Regions from separate parts of the Paenibacillus sp. HGF5 genome, predicted to be linked through region 1. Evidence: riboswitches for the same ligand, from Rfam matches in the RefSeq annotation. Region 1 holds a riboswitch; the other holds the start of a gene.
What was found. Region 1 has a riboswitch for S-adenosylmethionine ahead of HMPREF9412_RS17095 (methionine ABC transporter ATP-binding protein). Riboswitches for the same ligand answer to the same signal wherever they lie in the genome.
Positions count from the first base shown of each region.

Region 2: it holds a riboswitch for S-adenosylmethionine, as region 1 does, so the genes downstream of both, metA (homoserine O-acetyltransferase MetA) here and HMPREF9412_RS17095 (methionine ABC transporter ATP-binding protein) in region 1, are expected to answer to the same signal.

Region 1 is NZ_AEXS01000107.1:50,269-58,464, forward strand. It holds gene HMPREF9412_RS17080 (SDR family oxidoreductase) at 1-597, opposite strand, end outside; gene HMPREF9412_RS17085 (MetQ/NlpA family ABC transporter substrate-binding protein) at 805-1,647, opposite strand; gene HMPREF9412_RS17090 (methionine ABC transporter permease) at 1,714-2,382, opposite strand; gene HMPREF9412_RS17095 (methionine ABC transporter ATP-binding protein) at 2,382-3,398, opposite strand; SAM riboswitch class I at 3,506-3,652, opposite strand; gene HMPREF9412_RS17100 (Cthe_2314 family HEPN domain-containing protein) at 3,774-4,493, opposite strand; gene HMPREF9412_RS17105 (hypothetical protein) at 4,519-4,725, opposite strand; gene HMPREF9412_RS17110 (COX15/CtaA family protein) at 4,917-5,891, opposite strand; gene HMPREF9412_RS17115 (thioredoxin family protein) at 6,141-6,485, opposite strand; gene HMPREF9412_RS17120 (DUF2515 family protein) at 6,574-8,001, shown strand; gene HMPREF9412_RS17125 (putative polysaccharide biosynthesis protein) at 8,083-8,196, opposite strand, start outside.
Region 2 is NZ_AEXS01000148.1:15,914-24,109, forward strand. It holds gene HMPREF9412_RS23595 (putative sporulation protein YtxC) at 71-976, opposite strand; gene mqnC (cyclic dehypoxanthinyl futalosine synthase) at 1,238-2,371, opposite strand; gene HMPREF9412_RS23605 (aminotransferase class I/II-fold pyridoxal phosphate-dependent enzyme) at 2,537-3,757, opposite strand; gene HMPREF9412_RS23610 (PLP-dependent transferase) at 3,754-4,938, opposite strand; gene metA (homoserine O-acetyltransferase MetA) at 4,963-5,880, opposite strand; SAM riboswitch class I at 6,013-6,141, opposite strand; gene corA (magnesium/cobalt transporter CorA) at 6,584-7,519, shown strand; gene HMPREF9412_RS23625 (HRDC domain-containing protein) at 7,673-8,196, opposite strand, start outside.

The DNA of each region.
Region 1 (8,196 bases):
GATGGTTTTCTCTTTGTTCGCACCGCGGATATCCCCCGGACAGATCATATTCACGGTGATCCCATACGGCCCCTCTTCCACGGCCAGCGTCTTCGTAAAGGAGACCAGGCCCACCTTCGCAGCCGCGTAGGCGGAGCGTTGAGGCCATGCGCGGGCTTCACCGGCATGCCCGAAACCAAAGTGGATGATGCGTCCCCATTTTTTCTCCCGCATGGCAGGCAGAACGCGATGGTCCAGCAGCATGACGCCGGTTAAATTGCCATTTACCATATGTACGATTTCGTCGCGGCTGTACTCCGAGAACAGACGGCGTTCCCGGATGAACGGTCCAGCATTGTTAACCAGGATATCGACGCTGCCCAGCCGCTCCTCCGTCTGATCCACCAATGAATACAGCTCAGGCTCGCTGGCGATATCGGCTTTAATTGCGATGGATTTCACGCCAAACCCCTCGATTTCACGGGAAAGCGCCTCCGCTTCATCCTTGCTGTTCACATAATTTATGGCTATATGACATCCCTGCCGGGCTAACGACATTGCCGTCATTTTTCCCAAACCTGTCGCACTGCCTGTAATCAGCGCCACTTTTCCCTTCAAGGCTTTCCCTCCTCAGATGGATATCCTTCCTTCAGTATAAAAGATTTGATAAGGCCGAACAACTTGCTTCCGACCAGGAATGGCCATTCGACAGAAAAAGAAAGAAAAAAGGGCCTATCCGCAAAGACCGATGGGTCTCTTGGATAATGCCCTTTCTTCACATATACGATGAATTCATATACTACATATCGAGCTTTACTGCTCGAATTAGAATGCCGGGATGACGGCACCTTTATACTCTTCTTCAATAAAAGTTTTCACGTCCTCGGAAGTCAGCGCCTTCGCCAGTTTTTGGATGGCGTCGGAGTCCTTGTTGTCCGGACGGGCTACCAGCAGGTTGGCATAAGGATTGTCCTTGTCTTCGATGAAGAGCGCATCCTTCGTTGGGTCCAGTCCCGCTTCCAGCGCGTAGTTCGTGTTGATGACAGCCAGATCCAGCTCATCCAGCATACGCGGCAGCATGGCGGCTTCAACTTCCTTGAACTCCAGGTTCTTCGGATTTTCCACGATATCCTTGGCGGTTGCTTCCAGCTTGCTTTCGTCGTTCAGCTTAATCACGCCGTTCTTGGACAGCAGCGTCAATGCACGGCCAGCATTAGAAGGATCATTTGGAATGGCTACAACCGCTCCATCCTTCAGGTCATCCACAGATGTAATGGTTTTGGAGTACGCACCCAGCGGCTCCACGTGCACGGCGATCACGGACTCCAGGTTCAGCTTGCGCTCTTTGATTTCGTTATCCAGGTAAGGCTTGTGCTGGAAGAAATTCGCGTCGATTTCTTTGGAATCCACTTGCGTATTCGGCAGCACATAATCCGTGAATTCTACGATTTCCAGGTTTACGCCCTCTTTTTCAAGCGCAGGTTTGATATGCTCGAGAATCTTGGCATGCGGTGATGGCGAAGCCCCTACTTTCAAGGTTACGGTCTCTTGACCGCCGCCTCCCGTTGTTCCCCCTGGCTCGGATGCGTTATCCGCAGGCTTGCTGCCGCATGCAGCCAGCACCGTAACCAAGGTCAAGCTGATCAATGCCAATGTCCATTTTTTCATTCTAAAACTCTCCCTCCGAAAAATATATTATCTATATATTGTCTTTCTTGAAGCCTCATCAATCCGTTATTTTCTTGTAAAATGCCGCACCAGACGATCTCCTGCCATCTGCAGCAGCTGGACCAGGACAATCATCAGCACGACAGCCAGAATCATGATCTCGGTCTCATAACGGTAATAGCCATACTTGATGGCCAAATCCCCTAAACCGCCGCCCCCGACTTGACCGGACATCGCGGTGTAAGATACCAGGGTTACAATCGTGATGGTCATCCCGGCAAGCAGGCCCGGACGCGCCTCCGGAAGGAGCACCCTCCATACGATTTGGCTTGTCGAAGAGCCCATGGCATGAGCCGCCTCAATCACGCCTTTATCCACTTCATTCAAAGCCGTTTCCACGAGCCTTGCAAAGAATGGAGCAGCGCCGATCACCAGCGGCGGAATGGTGCCCAGCACGCCGTACGAAACGCCTACGATCGACTTCGTAATCGGGATCATCGCCACGATCAGGATGATGAACGGAACCGAGCGCAGAATGTTTACAATGAACGACAGAATCGTGTAGCCGAAGCGTACCAACCCGGACGTGGACCTTGCGGCCATGTAGAGCAGCACGCCGACAGGCAGTCCGATGATGAAGCTGAACAAGGCCGAAGCTCCCAGCATCCGCAGGGTATCCAATGTTGCCGTCCATATCTCTTTCCAGTCGATCTGGGTAAAATCAAGTCCGAACATCAATGAATCACCTCCACGTCTAGTCCTTGTTCAAGCAGCTTCCGGATCGTATCTTCAATCGAGCGCTCTTCCCCTTCGAAACGGACGATGAGCTGGCCGTAAGGCGTATCTTTGATCGTAGAGATCGTACCCTGCAGAATCGCAAAATTCACGCCCGTCTCATGAACGGTATGCGACAGGATCGATTCGTACGTTTTCGATCCCAGGAACGTGATTTGAACCGCTCTTGAGGGGCCGTTTACCTGACCCTGCATAGCCAGCCGCAGCGCTTCGCCGCTGTCCATCTCCTGGCGGATGAATTCCTGCGTCACTTCATGCTTCGGCTTCAGGAACACTTGCGTTACCGGTCCTTGCTCTACGATGCCGCCCTGATGAATAACGGCGACCCGGTCGCATATGCTCTGAATGACATGCATCTCATGGGTAATCAGCACGATCGTCAGATGAAACTTTTTGTTAATGTCCAGCAGCAGGCGCAGAATCGAATCCGTCGTTTGCGGGTCAAGGGCCGAAGTGGCCTCGTCGCACAGCAGCACTTCCGGATCGCTCGCGAGCGCTCTGGCGATGCCCACCCGCTGCTTCTGGCCCCCTGACAGCTGGGACGGGTATTTGTCGCGATGCGCCTCCAAGCCGACCAAAGCCAGCAGCTCGGATACTTTACGCTCCAGTTCGACCTTCGGCGTCTTGATCAGACGCAGCGGAAACGCAATGTTATCGTACACCGTCGCGGAAGACAGCAGGTTAAAGTGCTGAAAAATCATACCGATTTTACGGCGCTCCGCCTGAAGCTGCTTCTTGCCGAGCGACGTCAAATTTTTGCCGTTCACCCACACCTCGCCCGAGGTGGGACGCTCCAGTAAATTGATGCAGCGGATCAATGTACTTTTCCCTGCACCGGAGTGTCCGATCACTCCGAAAATTTCTCCTTTTTCAATCGACAAATCCAATTCGGACAACGCAGTTGTTAATGACCCGGCTTTTCCGTACTGCTTCGTCAATTGCTTGAGCTCAATCAATCCGATAATCCTCCTTTTTCCTTAGCTTCATATCTATTTACCCAAAAGAAAAGAGCCTCTTTTTGTAGAATCAAAAAGGGCCCTCTTTACGTAAAAGTCAACGCCTTTTCTCATCTGTCAAAGCTGAAGGTATCCCATAGCTTTGAAGGAATTAGCACCATGTCACTTCAAGCGTCATCGCATTAAGCAATGGTACGCAAGAAGTCGGTTGCCGGGCTTCATCGGGCCTGTCCCTCCGCCTCTCTCGATAAGAAAACATCGATATGAAATTTTTCCGATTAAATTGATCTGATTTGATAACATGTAATGAATGCAATAGTTAGTATAGATTCTTTTCAGGCTTTTGTCAAAAGGAATTTCATGGCGATTTTGTGCCTAAGCCCGCACACCATTTTCAGTCCACAGCTTGTTCGTATATTTATACGAGGCGGCCAGGCTGCGGCATACCATATCGATGCCCTGTTGGAGATCGTCCAGGTGCTTGTCGATATCCTCCAGCTCGATTTTGTCGGACAGTCCTTGATGGCGCTGCCACAAATCATCCTGCATCTCGGAGTTCATGTAGTGAATTTCAGCATTGCGCCTTTTGCGGAGCGCGTTCAGCGGTGCTTTGTAGCGATCCTTGATCGCTTCCAGCTCTTCAGCCAGCTCACCGTGGGCCTTAAGATATTTGAACTGCCGCAGGACCGTAAAATAAGAAAAATGCGCCTTTACCTTGGAGGTATGCAGATCAAACAAATCGTTCAGCACCGTGCCCAGCTTGTCAAGGATCGAGAATACGCGGATGAAGCCGTTTTTGTAAAAATACACATATCGTTGATATTCCCCTTGCTCCTGAATCGACATATCATCGATGTAACCCGATTTGACCGATTGACTGAAATGCTTGGCCGCATTCCAGCTCTGCTCCAGCTCATCCAGGGAGACGATCAGTCCCCGGGTCCAAATCTCCAGCTTGCGAAAATCATGCGTCGGATCTTGATTTTTATCCATTTCCTTCTGCAGCAGCCGGGTTGTCTTAACCATCGATTCGATGGCTTCCTCAAGCAGGCCGTTGTTCTGCCGGGGCTGTTCCCCAAGTAACATTCGAAGCATGGCGGTACCCCCTCGCGTCATCAGATTAATCTTGGTTCTTGATCTCGATAGTGCCAATGCCAATATAGTCATTCCAGCGCTCAGCGGCCGTCTTCACGGCGATATCCTCGCGCGGGGGCAACTCATCCGGATCGCCATCAGGCCCTTCGGCATCCCCTTGACTGTCATCATCTGCTGCGCCAATCTGGGCTCGTCCTGTTAGGATGCCCCCGAAACGGGAAGACAACTCCATAGCATGGAGCGACTTGTGATTCTCCGGTGTTATTAAATATAAACAAATTCGTTGCCTTATCAAACCTTTTCGATACGGCTGCCGGCAGCACCTTTCTATACAACAAAGCCCTCGAACTCCGGTCCGGGGACTTTGCATGCAAGAATGCCATAGAATATTAAATATCTTTGCGGATTAATTGGCGTTCTTCCTTATACGATCTTTTCGCGGGGCACGTCGTGGCCCTTCCGTATTTCAGCTTCGAGCGGCTTGCTGAGCTGCCATACCCGGACGCTTAAATAACACAGTACGCCGAACAGCGCCGAGATCAGCAGCGTATGACCCAGTGCGGAGAATACGTAAACTTCCTCGTTATGCATCGTAGCCATAATGAGGGCGCCGCTGAACACCTGCAGCAGGCACAGCACGGTTGCCGAAATGCCCAGCATCTGGATCTCCCGGTTATCGCGATTGCGCCAATATGCAAAATGCCCCATCACCGCCACCACGATCAGCAGCAGAAGCGCGGCCACGCGGTGCATAAAGGCGATGCCGACCCCTCCGCTCAGCTCCGGTATCACTTCTCCGTTACACAACGGCCAGCCGGAGCAGCCTTCCCGGGAATCCGTATGGCTGACGAATGCACCGATATACACCACGATGTAGCTGTACAAAGTCGTGCCCCAGACCAAATTGCGGAAGCCCTTGCCCACCCGCGGCAAACGCTCCAGGTCAGCGGGCCCCTTCGCTTGTTCGATTCGGCGCATGCCCAAAGCCAGCATGACCGAGCTGGCAAAAGCAATCAGCGAGAAGCCAAAATGCAGCGCCATGATCGCCGCCGATTGAGGTTTAACCACCGCGAGGGCACCCATGATTGCTTGTACCACGACGAATATCGAGGTTCCGATGACGTAAGCCATCAAATCCCGGCGGTCCCGCTTGTACTTCCAGAACGCAATCAGCGAGGCCAAGGCGGCCAAGCCGGCCATTCCGCTTACGGCCCGGTGGGAATATTCGATCATCGAGGACACCGTGTAAGCGGGAACAAATTTACCGTTGCACAGCGGCCACTCTTGGCCGCAGCCAAGCCCCGACCCCGTCTTTGTCACAACCATGCCCCCGAAAGTCGCGCAGAACATAATTAAGCATGTTATGTAACTCAGCCACTTTAATTGTTTATCGTTCACTTATCTCACCTGCTGCTCATAATCATTCACTATTCAAAACCTATACAGGATCGCATCATATACAGTCCACATTTCATTATACCTGATTCTGCAGCCCCGGTCACTTGAGCGATTGTGACAAAATGTTCAAAAATGAACAAAACCTTCATGCTCAAGGTACTTGACTTCGCAATTCCCCTCATAATATCCAATGTAAAAACAACACCGCCGCCCGTTATAGCTCAAAGGCGGCGGTGCTATCGTCACTGCTCACTTGTGAATCGTACCGTATACGTCTACGGCACGCTGCAGGAAATCTTCAATCTCCTCGCGCGATTTGCGGAGTTTGTTAACGTAGCGAACCAGCTCGCGACCGTCAGAGTATGCAACAAAGCTAGGGATGCCCAGAATATTTTGCTGCTGACTCACGTCACCGACAGCATCGACGTCAACTTCCACCAGAGTCAATTGGTTGGAGAACTTCGTCTCAACCTCCGGCATGAATGGATCGATAAACTTGCAATCGCCGCACCAGTCCGCTTTAAATACGGCAACTGTCAGTCGTGGAGACTGGATTGCAACCTGAAATTCTGCTTCTGAAGTGATTTTTTCCATTGATTATCTCCCCCTTTACGTCGAATTCCTTCCCCCCTAGTGAATCAAATTGTTGAGTGGAAGTCAAATTTTAGAGCATACTGACTGTATGAGGTTCACGGTCTGGAATTATCATCAGAAAGTGCAGGTGACAACCGGCATGCACTCGCACGGAGCCAAGGACAAACCAAATCGGGGCAGGAATTACGGGGCATGGACAGCCGCCATTTCGCAAGCCCTGGCGGAATCGTGGTCGGGTATGATGGCAGCTTGGCGAAATTCCTTAAAGCTTCGGACAAACAGGCATGAATTGCAGTGGGATCCTACAGCCGTTAGGGCCATTCGCAGGCAGCTCAAGAGCATTCTCTCCTCCCATCCCTATCTGCCGCAGGACATTTCTTCGTTCCTCCCTCTGCAAGAAGGTCACAGCGAAATTCGCGGCCATGAACCGAACCTGCAGCCAACGCATGAGGAGCAGGAGCTGATCCATCGCATTCAGGAGGCAACTACCGGCGCCAACCGAAGCAACGTGACTCGAACCGAGGCCTATTTGGACTGTTACGAGTCGCATCCAGAGCTGCATTGGGCCCTGCTTGCCCATATGGTATCACGCAATGCCGGATGGAATATGAGCGATCTGAAGGGCGGGCTGATGTCGGATCTTATGGCTCCCCCATTCCAAAACCATCTGTACAGTTTCTTGGAGCGCTGCAATGCGCTGATTTTTCAGGATGCCTATCCGCAGCTGCTTCTCTATATGCACAGTCGAAAAATAGGAAAGCCCTTATTCCATTTGCTCCCCCGCTTCCATGTTTCATCGTTCATGACACCGTTCTGGGAACGGTTCTGGCACGACCAAGGCAGTTCGCTGCTTACGGTCGCCCTCATCATTAATGAACAGAACTATATTGAGGGGCGCGTGGCAAGACATCCTTTTTACCGTCAGCATATTCTTCAGAATCCTCTCTTCCGGATGCATGAGCTAACCCGGTTGAATCAAATTGTGTTCCCGCTGGGTCAAAGCCATCAGACAAGCACAGACTCTGCCGATTATCCCGTTTCCCCTACCCGGCCGCTGGCCGGACTCACCATCCCCAAGTTTGACGACCTGTCCATCCGGATCAAGGCAGGCCGCTCGCTGTACGCTTTACTGTTCGGTTATGAGGATATTTACCATGCCGTGCTGACATTCGCTCGTTCCACCAAGCATCAGGGCTCGCGTGCTGAATATTGGCCGGCGTTATTCACGCCGACGCGGGATCAAGCCATGAATCACGGCCACGAGGGGCTTGAGCTTGTCCAATCGGAATGGCTGCCGGACGGCCGTCGTCTGTATAGCCCCCGTCTCGAGGAGATCTGGCAGGATGAACCCCCGGAACCGATTCCCCGGTACGACTGGTATCAGGGCCACACGATGTTTAAGTTTATTCGCAAGCCGAAACCGCCGATGCTGCCGGATATCACCCACGCCCATCGGGCCGCCCTGGAGAAAACCTCCATCGCCCATGACGTATCCGATCCGTCCCACCGGCAATAAAAGAAGACCATTCCGATAATGCCGGAATGGTCTCTTCTCTAACGGATGCATGGATGGATGTGCTGTTCTTGCATCATAGGTTTAACCCCGCTCCCGCATTCGCGCAGGCTGCAGCCTCATCAGCGGACGGAACACCTTCTGTAAAAGACGCGGGTAACTGCTAAGCTCCGATTGCCGGAGTACGCCAAACACCAC
Region 2 (8,196 bases), on a different contig from region 1:
TTGATTCATGTCTTTGTCAGAGCTTTTACGTGAATTTATCAGTAATTATAATCCTGACCGCTTCGGTGCGTCAAGTCATCATTCGTCCGCTTCCAAGAAGCGCGCTGCATTCCGGACAGCTGCAGCATACTTCGGCGCGGTTATCAAAGATATGGGCCAATGTTGCGATGACGGGAAGCTCCGGCTGTCTCGTGTGGATAATCAAGCGGGCCGGAGATACCGAAATCAGCGTGCTGACGACCATATCCTCAATCTCCATCTCCTGGTCCAGCCTTTCCATAACCAGTCCGTCGTCACGAGGGCGTTCGATCGGGCGAAGATTGCCGTCCAGCAGCAAAAAGTCCTCTTCCCCTTTATGAATGACGTGAACCAGCGGCATTTTGGGCTCCTGAAAATAAACGAAATATTTCAGCAGGCTTACGAACTCCTCATACTGCTGATCAAGCATGAACTCATCCACGGCGTACTCGGCCATCTCGCGAAGCTCCTGTTCATAGGACCGAAGCCGGAAGGTCATGAAACCGTCCAGATTGAGCTCCGGCGCCTCGTTAAGGCATTGATAGATGTCTTCGGACAGCTTGCGTTTGCGGCTCTGCCAGAAATCTCCGGACGGGCCGTCTTCTTTTTGCAGGAGCATCAAAAACCATTGCAAGATCCGCCCTGCTTCTTCCTCATCATCAAACTCGAATTCCGAGAACATTAACCGTGCAGCAATCTCCTGCTCCTTCTCCTCCAGAATGTAAGCCGTGACTGCTTCGGCAGCAAGCCGGCGCAGCGTGTCGGCCGATGCGGTCCACGAAGACAGCGGAAGCTTGCCGGAGCACGTCCAAATCACGCGGTCATTCGAAGCACTGAATGTGAATTTGAGCGGCTTGCACTGTTTATGTAGCTCTTTCTGCTTGTCTGACAATATGCGGTGGAACGCCTTTTTCTCGTCTTCCGTCCGCGTACCGACAGAAATGCTGAACAGTTCCATGGAATCACTCCTTTCGAGTTCCCTTTTCAGTATATGGGGACCCGCTCGGGGATATACGGAACTCCTGCTTGGAAAAACAAGCAAGTCCCGGCGCGCATATTAAAAATGTTTATCAACGCACATTTTATGAAGGCCTGCAGCTCTTTTCAGTAATTTCTTATTGCGATATCAGGAAGGTTCGTGCTTTGGAGTTTATATTTTCTGATATCTAAATAAAAAACGGGCCGAGTCGGCCCGTCTTGCGGATTATAAGTTATGCGATTAGTTCTGCATCACGAAGTCGCGCTCCACGGTGCTGTTATCCTCGAACACGCGAAGAATATCATACCGGGTGTTGCGCTGAGCCGGAATGTTGCCGGTCTCGCGGATTAATTGGATAATCGACTCAATGTTGACCTTGTACACGGCGCCTGCGGAAGACACCACGTTCTCCTCCATCATCGTGCTGCCGAAGTCGTTGCAGCCGTAGCTGAGCGACAGCTTGCCGATCTCAGGCCCCATCGTTACCCAGGACGATTGCAGGTTCGGCACGTTGTCGATCGCAAGCCGGCCGATGGCTACCGTCTTCAGGTACGCTTCCGGCGTTTCGCGCTCGCGCTTGAGGTTCGTGTTGTCCGGCTGGAAGGTAAACGGAATGAAGGCCAGGAAGCCTTTGGAGTCATACCCGTTCTGGATGCATTCATCCTGTGCGTCACGTACGCGAAGCATGTGCAGCGCCCGTTCTTCCATCGTTTCGCCAAGACCGATGACCATGGTAGCCGTCGTGTTCATTCCGACCTTATGGGCCGTTTGCATGACATCCATCCATTGGCGCCATGTACCTTTCAAACGGCTGACTTTTTTGCGGATGCGATCATCCAGAATCTCCGCGCCGCCGCCCGGCAGCGAATCCAGACCCGCGCTGTGAAGCTCGCGCATCACCTCTTCGAGTGTGAGCCCGGAGATCTCCACCATCTTCATGATTTCCGCCGGGGAGAAGGAATGCATCGTAATGCTAGGGAACCGCTTCTTAATGTTGCGAAGCAGATCCGTATAATAATTGAAAGGCAAATCCGGATTGACTCCGCCCTGCATCAAAATTTCAGTGCCGTTCACGTCCTCGGTTTCCTGAATCTTCTGGAAAATCGTCTCATCCGACAGAACATAGCCCTCGGAAGAGCCGGGTCTGCGATAAAAAGCACAGAAACGGCAGAATACGTCACATATGTTGGTATAGTTGATATTCCGGCCGATAACAAACGTCGTGATGGGATCCGGATGCAGGCGCTTGGTCATCACATCCGCCGCATGGCCAATCTTCTCGATCTCATCACTCTCAAAAAGGGTCACGGTATCTTCCAAATTTAAACGCTCACCGCGTAAAGCTTTATCCAATATACGGTTTACCGCACTCATTCTTGCAGCCTCCCTACTTAACACAAAATACAAATCACCAGTAAAACTTCGTCTATCCCATCCTACCACATTCCGCCATTAAAAACGACATCCCGTCCGTGACAGGATGCCGAATTCTATGATTTGGCAAATCTTCAGATGAGGTTCATTGCTTCTTAAAAATCTTTAGTTGCTGGTAGAAAAGGCCTGGTCCAAATCGGCAATCAGGTCATCCACATCCTCCAGTCCGACCGAGAAGCGGAGCAAACCGTCGGTAATGCCGCGCTCATGCCGAACCTTCTCGCCCATGGCCGCATGGGACATCATCGCCGGATACGACAGGATGCTCTCCACTGCTCCCAGGCTGACGGCTACCAGCGGCAGCTTCACGCGGTTCAGCACCTGCTTCGCACGCTCGCCTGAGCCGACGTCAAAGGAGATGACCGCGCCGTAACCGCTCGACTGCTTCTCATGGACTTCCCGTCCCGGATGATTCAAGAGGCCGGGATAATACACTTGCTCAATGTCGCTTCTCCCTTGCAGCCAGGCCGCCAGCTTGGCCGCGCTCTGCTCGGAGTGGGCCATCCGAGTGCTGAGCGTCTTCATGCCCCGCATAAGGAGCCAGGAATCCTGGACCCCAAGCACCGTGCCCAAACCATTTTGCAGCTGTTTCAACTGGTCTCCCAGCTCCTGGGTTCTGGCTACGGCGAGACCTGCCAGCACATCGCTGTGTCCCCCAAGGAATTTGGTTGCGCTGTGGATGACGATATCCACGCCGAACTCGATCGGGCGCTGATAGAACGGCGTCATGAACGTATTGTCCAGCAGGGTAAGCAGGCCTTGCTCCTTCGCCCAATCCGTGACGGCGCCGATGTCGGTAATTTTCAAGGTCGGGTTCGAAGGGGTTTCCATATAAACCGCTTTTGTATTCGGTTTGAGGGCCGCCTTCACCTGATCCAGATCGGTCATGTCGACGAAGGTGCTCTCGATGCCCATACGGCTCAGTATGCTGGTCAGCAGGCGGTAGGTTCCGCCGTATACATCCTCCGTCACGATCATGTGATCGCCCGCGGACAGCAGCATGAACGAACTGGAGATCGCCGCCATGCCGGAAGCATAAGCGAAGCCGCGAACGCCTCCTTCCAAGAGGGCGATATAATCTTCCAGCGCCTGCCGCGTCGGATTGCCGGATCGGCTGTAATCGTGCAGCGGCGGGTTAAAGACGTCTTCATGATGAAACGTCGAGGCTTGATAGATCGGAACGCTTGAAGCGCCGGTTGCGCGGTCGATTTCCCCGCCGAAATGCAATAGTTTCGTCTCGAAACGGAGTTCTTCATCGTGTCCGCGTTTTGCTGATACCTGCTTAGCTTGCGTTTCCAAGCCGGATGGACCTTTATCGATGCTCATGCTCCCGTGCTCCCTTCCACTTCTGCCATAGCCGCGCCCAGCGCAGCATCCAAATCCGCGATCAGGTCATCCGCATGCTCGATGCCGACCGAAAACCGGAGTAAGCGGTCGTCCACGCCGATCGCTTCCCGAATCTCAAGCGGGATGTCCGCATGGGTCTGGACCGCCGGGTATGTCATTAGGGACTCGACGCCTCCGAGGCTTTCTGCAAATGCAATCAGTTTGATGTGGCGCAGCACGGGCTCGACATAGCGGGCGTCCTTCACCTTGAAGGAGAAGATGCCCGTGTTGCCGCTGGATTGGCGATTCTGGATCTCATGCCCCGGATGATCCGGCAGAGCAGGGTAATACACCTTGCCGATCGCCGGGTGGGTTGTCAAAAAGCTTGCCACCGCGGTTGCATTCGATTCGTGCCGGTCCATGCGAAGCGCAAGCGTCTTCATACCCCTCATTAACTGATAGGAATCGGAAGGACTCAGCACCGCCCCGATGGAGTTATGAAGGAAGGCCATCTCCTCGGATAATTCCTTGCCCTTCGTCACGATGATGCCTGCCAGCACATCGTTATGCCCTCCCAGATACTTGGTGGCGCTATGTATGACGATATCCGCCCCAAGCTCGATGGGTCTCTGGAAATACGGGGTTAGCAGCGTATTATCCACGATGCTGATCAATTGATGGCGTCTTGCCCATGTACAGACGGCTTCGATATCCGTAATCATCATGAGCGGATTCGTCGGCGTTTCGATAAATACGGCCTTCGTGTTCGGTTGTCTGGATCCTTCCAGCGCATCCAAGTCGTTTGTATCCACGTAGGTCGCCGTTACCCCGAACTTGGACATGATCCGCTCCAGCAGCCGGTACGTCCCTCCGTACAGATCGAGCGATACAATCAGGTGATCGCCTTGACCGAACAGCGCAAAAATCGTCTGTAGGGCCGCCATGCCCGAGCTGCAGGCAAAGCCGGCGTCACCGGATTCCAGCTCGGCGCAGGCATCCTCGAGTACCGAACGGGTCGGATTCTTGGTGCGGGCATAATCAAACCCCGTGCTCTGGCCTAATTTAGGGTGGCGGTATGCCGTAGCCTGATAAATCGGAAAATTAACTGCTCCCGTTACCGGTTCCTGCACCGATCCGATCTGTGCCAGCCGGCTCTCTATATTCAAAGGTTTCTTCTCCATCACAAACTCTCCTCCCGTACGCGGTTAAATTTGCGGACCGATATCATATGGCGTTTCCTGATATACATAGTAATTGAGCCAATTAGTGAATAATAAGTTTGCATGCGCGCGCCATATGGACGGAGGCGTTCTTGTTGGATCGTCGTTCGGATAATAGTTGCGCGGCAGCGCAATGTCCATGCCTTTGGCAACGTCCCGGTCATACTCCCATTTCAGGGAGTCCGCATCATACTCGGAATGCCCTGTGGCAAAAATCTGCTTGCCGTCCCGGCTGGATACCAAATAAATCCCTGCTTCCTCGGACTCGGACAGGATGACCAAATCATCCACGCCTGCAATGTCTTCGCGCCGAACTTCCGTATGACGGGAATGCGGAACAAAGAACATTTCGTCAAATCCGCGGAGCAGCTTGGTACACGCTTCATTGATCGTATGCGGAAATACGCCAAAGCATTTTTCCTCGAGGCTGTATTTCGGCACGCCGTAATGATAATAAAGCCCGGCTTGCGATGCCCAGCAGATATGGAGCGTAGAGGTCACATGCGTCTTGGTCCATTCAAAAATTTCAGTAAGCTCATCCCAATAATTCACTTCTTCGAACTCCAGCTGCTCGACTGGAGCTCCAGTAATGATCATGCCGTCAAAACGACGGTTCTTCACTTCTTCAAAGGTTTTGTAAAATGATTTTAAATGCTCGGCCGACGTATTCTTCGATACGTGTGAGCTCGGGTGAAGAAGGACGACATCCACCTGGAGCGGGGAGTTGCCGATCAATCGCAGCAGCTGGGTCTCCGTCGTTTCCTTGGTTGGCATCAAATTGAGGATCGCAATCCGCAGCGGGCGGATATCCTGATGAAACGCATGACTCTCATCCATGACAAAAATGTTTTCTCCAGCCAGAACTTCCTTTGCCGGCAGGGCATCCGGAATTTTAATTGGCATCTGAGGCTCACTCCTTCGAAATATGAAATGATACATCCATAAAGCTGTGAGAAAGAGCGTTAGACTGTATAAACGCAAGAAGACCTTTCTCGAAGTAGAGAAAGGTCATCATATACGTATCACAATGCGCCTCTCTCATCTGTCAGGCTATACGACGGCTTATACAATCGTCGTATCTCCTGCAAGAATTAGCACCGTGCGATGTTGCCGCCGGTTGCCGGGTTTCATAGGGCTAGTCCCTCCACCTGCTCTTGATAAGATTTCGCTTTATTCAGTTGTTTGGAATTGTTTCGTAATTGATACCTACTTTAAATCATCCTCAATTTTTCGTCAAGAACCTTTTCATGAGTTTGTCACACTTCACCAAAGGTTTCCATACCCTATATCATGGCCCTTGGACAGCTCCGGATTTCACTTGAAAGGTCCTACACCCGGCGTTATACTAGACAAGTGCTGTTTAAAACCGAGTATGAAAGAGGTGACATGGAAGATGGACGGTGACCCGAGCCAGAAACTGGATGCACAAGACGCACAACCGCATAGGATCAAGATCAGCTTACCGGCAGAGGGCAGCGTTATTTTTCATGCGCTTTTTATCGTATTCTAACCTTCCTCGATTTATGCCCGTACACCGGTGGGCTGATATCCTGTGCCTTAACTGCTTGACTTAAGCAGCTTGGATTAGACAAAGGAGTGATATCAGATGAAAATCCGGTTGGTCGATTCGGGCGTTTTTACCCCTGTTGATGACATCGAAATGACGCTGACAGCTCCGGCCAGCGGCTTCTACTGGCTGGATGCGGACGTGGATGATTTAGCCGAACTGCAGCCCCTCTTCTCCCTGCATGATCTTGCCGTTGAGGATTGCCTCAGCGAAGAGGAGCAGCGTCCCAAAATTGAAATATACGAGAACCACTATTTTATCGTCGTGAACAGCATCCGGTTTGACGACGAAGAGATTTTCCTTCGGGCATTGAATGTTTTCCTGGGCAGGCATTTTATTATTACGGTGACCAAGCAAAAGATCCATGAGCTTCGCACCGTCAAACCGCTTCTCTGGGAGGATGAAGTCAGCACGCCTGACCGCTTCCTCTATCTCTTGATCGACCTCGTCACGGACAACTACTTCTCCGTAGGGGACCGAATAGAAGCGAGAATTGAAAAGCTGGAGGAAGACATTCTGATGCATACCAAAAAATCCCACCTCAGCGAGATCATCGGTCTGCGAAGTGAGATTCTTTGGTTGAAAAAGGTGCTTGGCCCTCAGAAGGAAGTTATCAATACGCTCAACAAAAAAGATCTTCGGCTGATCGATGACCAGCTGCAGAAATACTTCAGCGATATCTATGAAAATGCCGTTAAAATTTCCGAAACGTTCGAGACCTATCGGGATCTCATGGGGAACCTTCGGGAAGCCTACCAATCCAGTATCGCCAATCGGGCCAATGAAATCATGCGCGTGTTTACCGCTATTACAACGATCTTTATTCCATTGACGCTGATTACGGGCATCTACGGCATGAACTTTGAGTATATGCCGGAACTTCATTGGAGATATTCCTATTATGTGGTTATCGGCATCATGGTTTTTGCCGGCGCGCTCATGTTTTATCTGTTCCGTAAAAAGGATTGGATATGAGACACCCTGGTCAAACGAGGAGAGTACTGGCCGGAACACAGCGGTTCATACGAACCGCCGCAACTAAAACCTAATCTACAAGCACGGCGAATTAGCATCAGGACGGATCTCCTTGCAACGGGGAGAATCCGTCCTGACTTCGTTTAAGGCAGATTAACCGGCATTCGCTTTGCCGGGCTGATCCCGCCGAAAGCGGATCCGTATGAGACGAAGCCGTTCATACAGCCTTTCCGTCCCCCCCAGCTCTTCTGCTTCTGCGTTCTCGGCTTGTCCCTGTCCGTATACCCGCTGTAACACAGGTTTAAGAAACGTATCGCCCAACTCTTCAAACGCCTTCCATACGTTTTCCTGCTCCGCAGCCGTCATCATGTTCAATTCGACCTGGAGCAGCTGCTCCGTATCATAGCCTTCCTTCTCAAGCCCTTCCAATTCCTCGACCAAATCCCGACGCGACAGCGAGGTACGCGCTTCAAGCTCGGACAGCGAAGCGCCCTCGGCTATGCCAATCAGCATCGCACGGCGGGTTCGGAAGCGTTCAAGCTCCTGCTGATATCTCTGTTCCTTCTGTTTATACAGCCAGGACAAGAATTCCTCTTCCGGCAGCTGCGTATACACCCAATCCAGTGGAAACGTTGTGGTTCGCTCGGTTTTCGTCGTAATCTCCAGCCATTCCACCC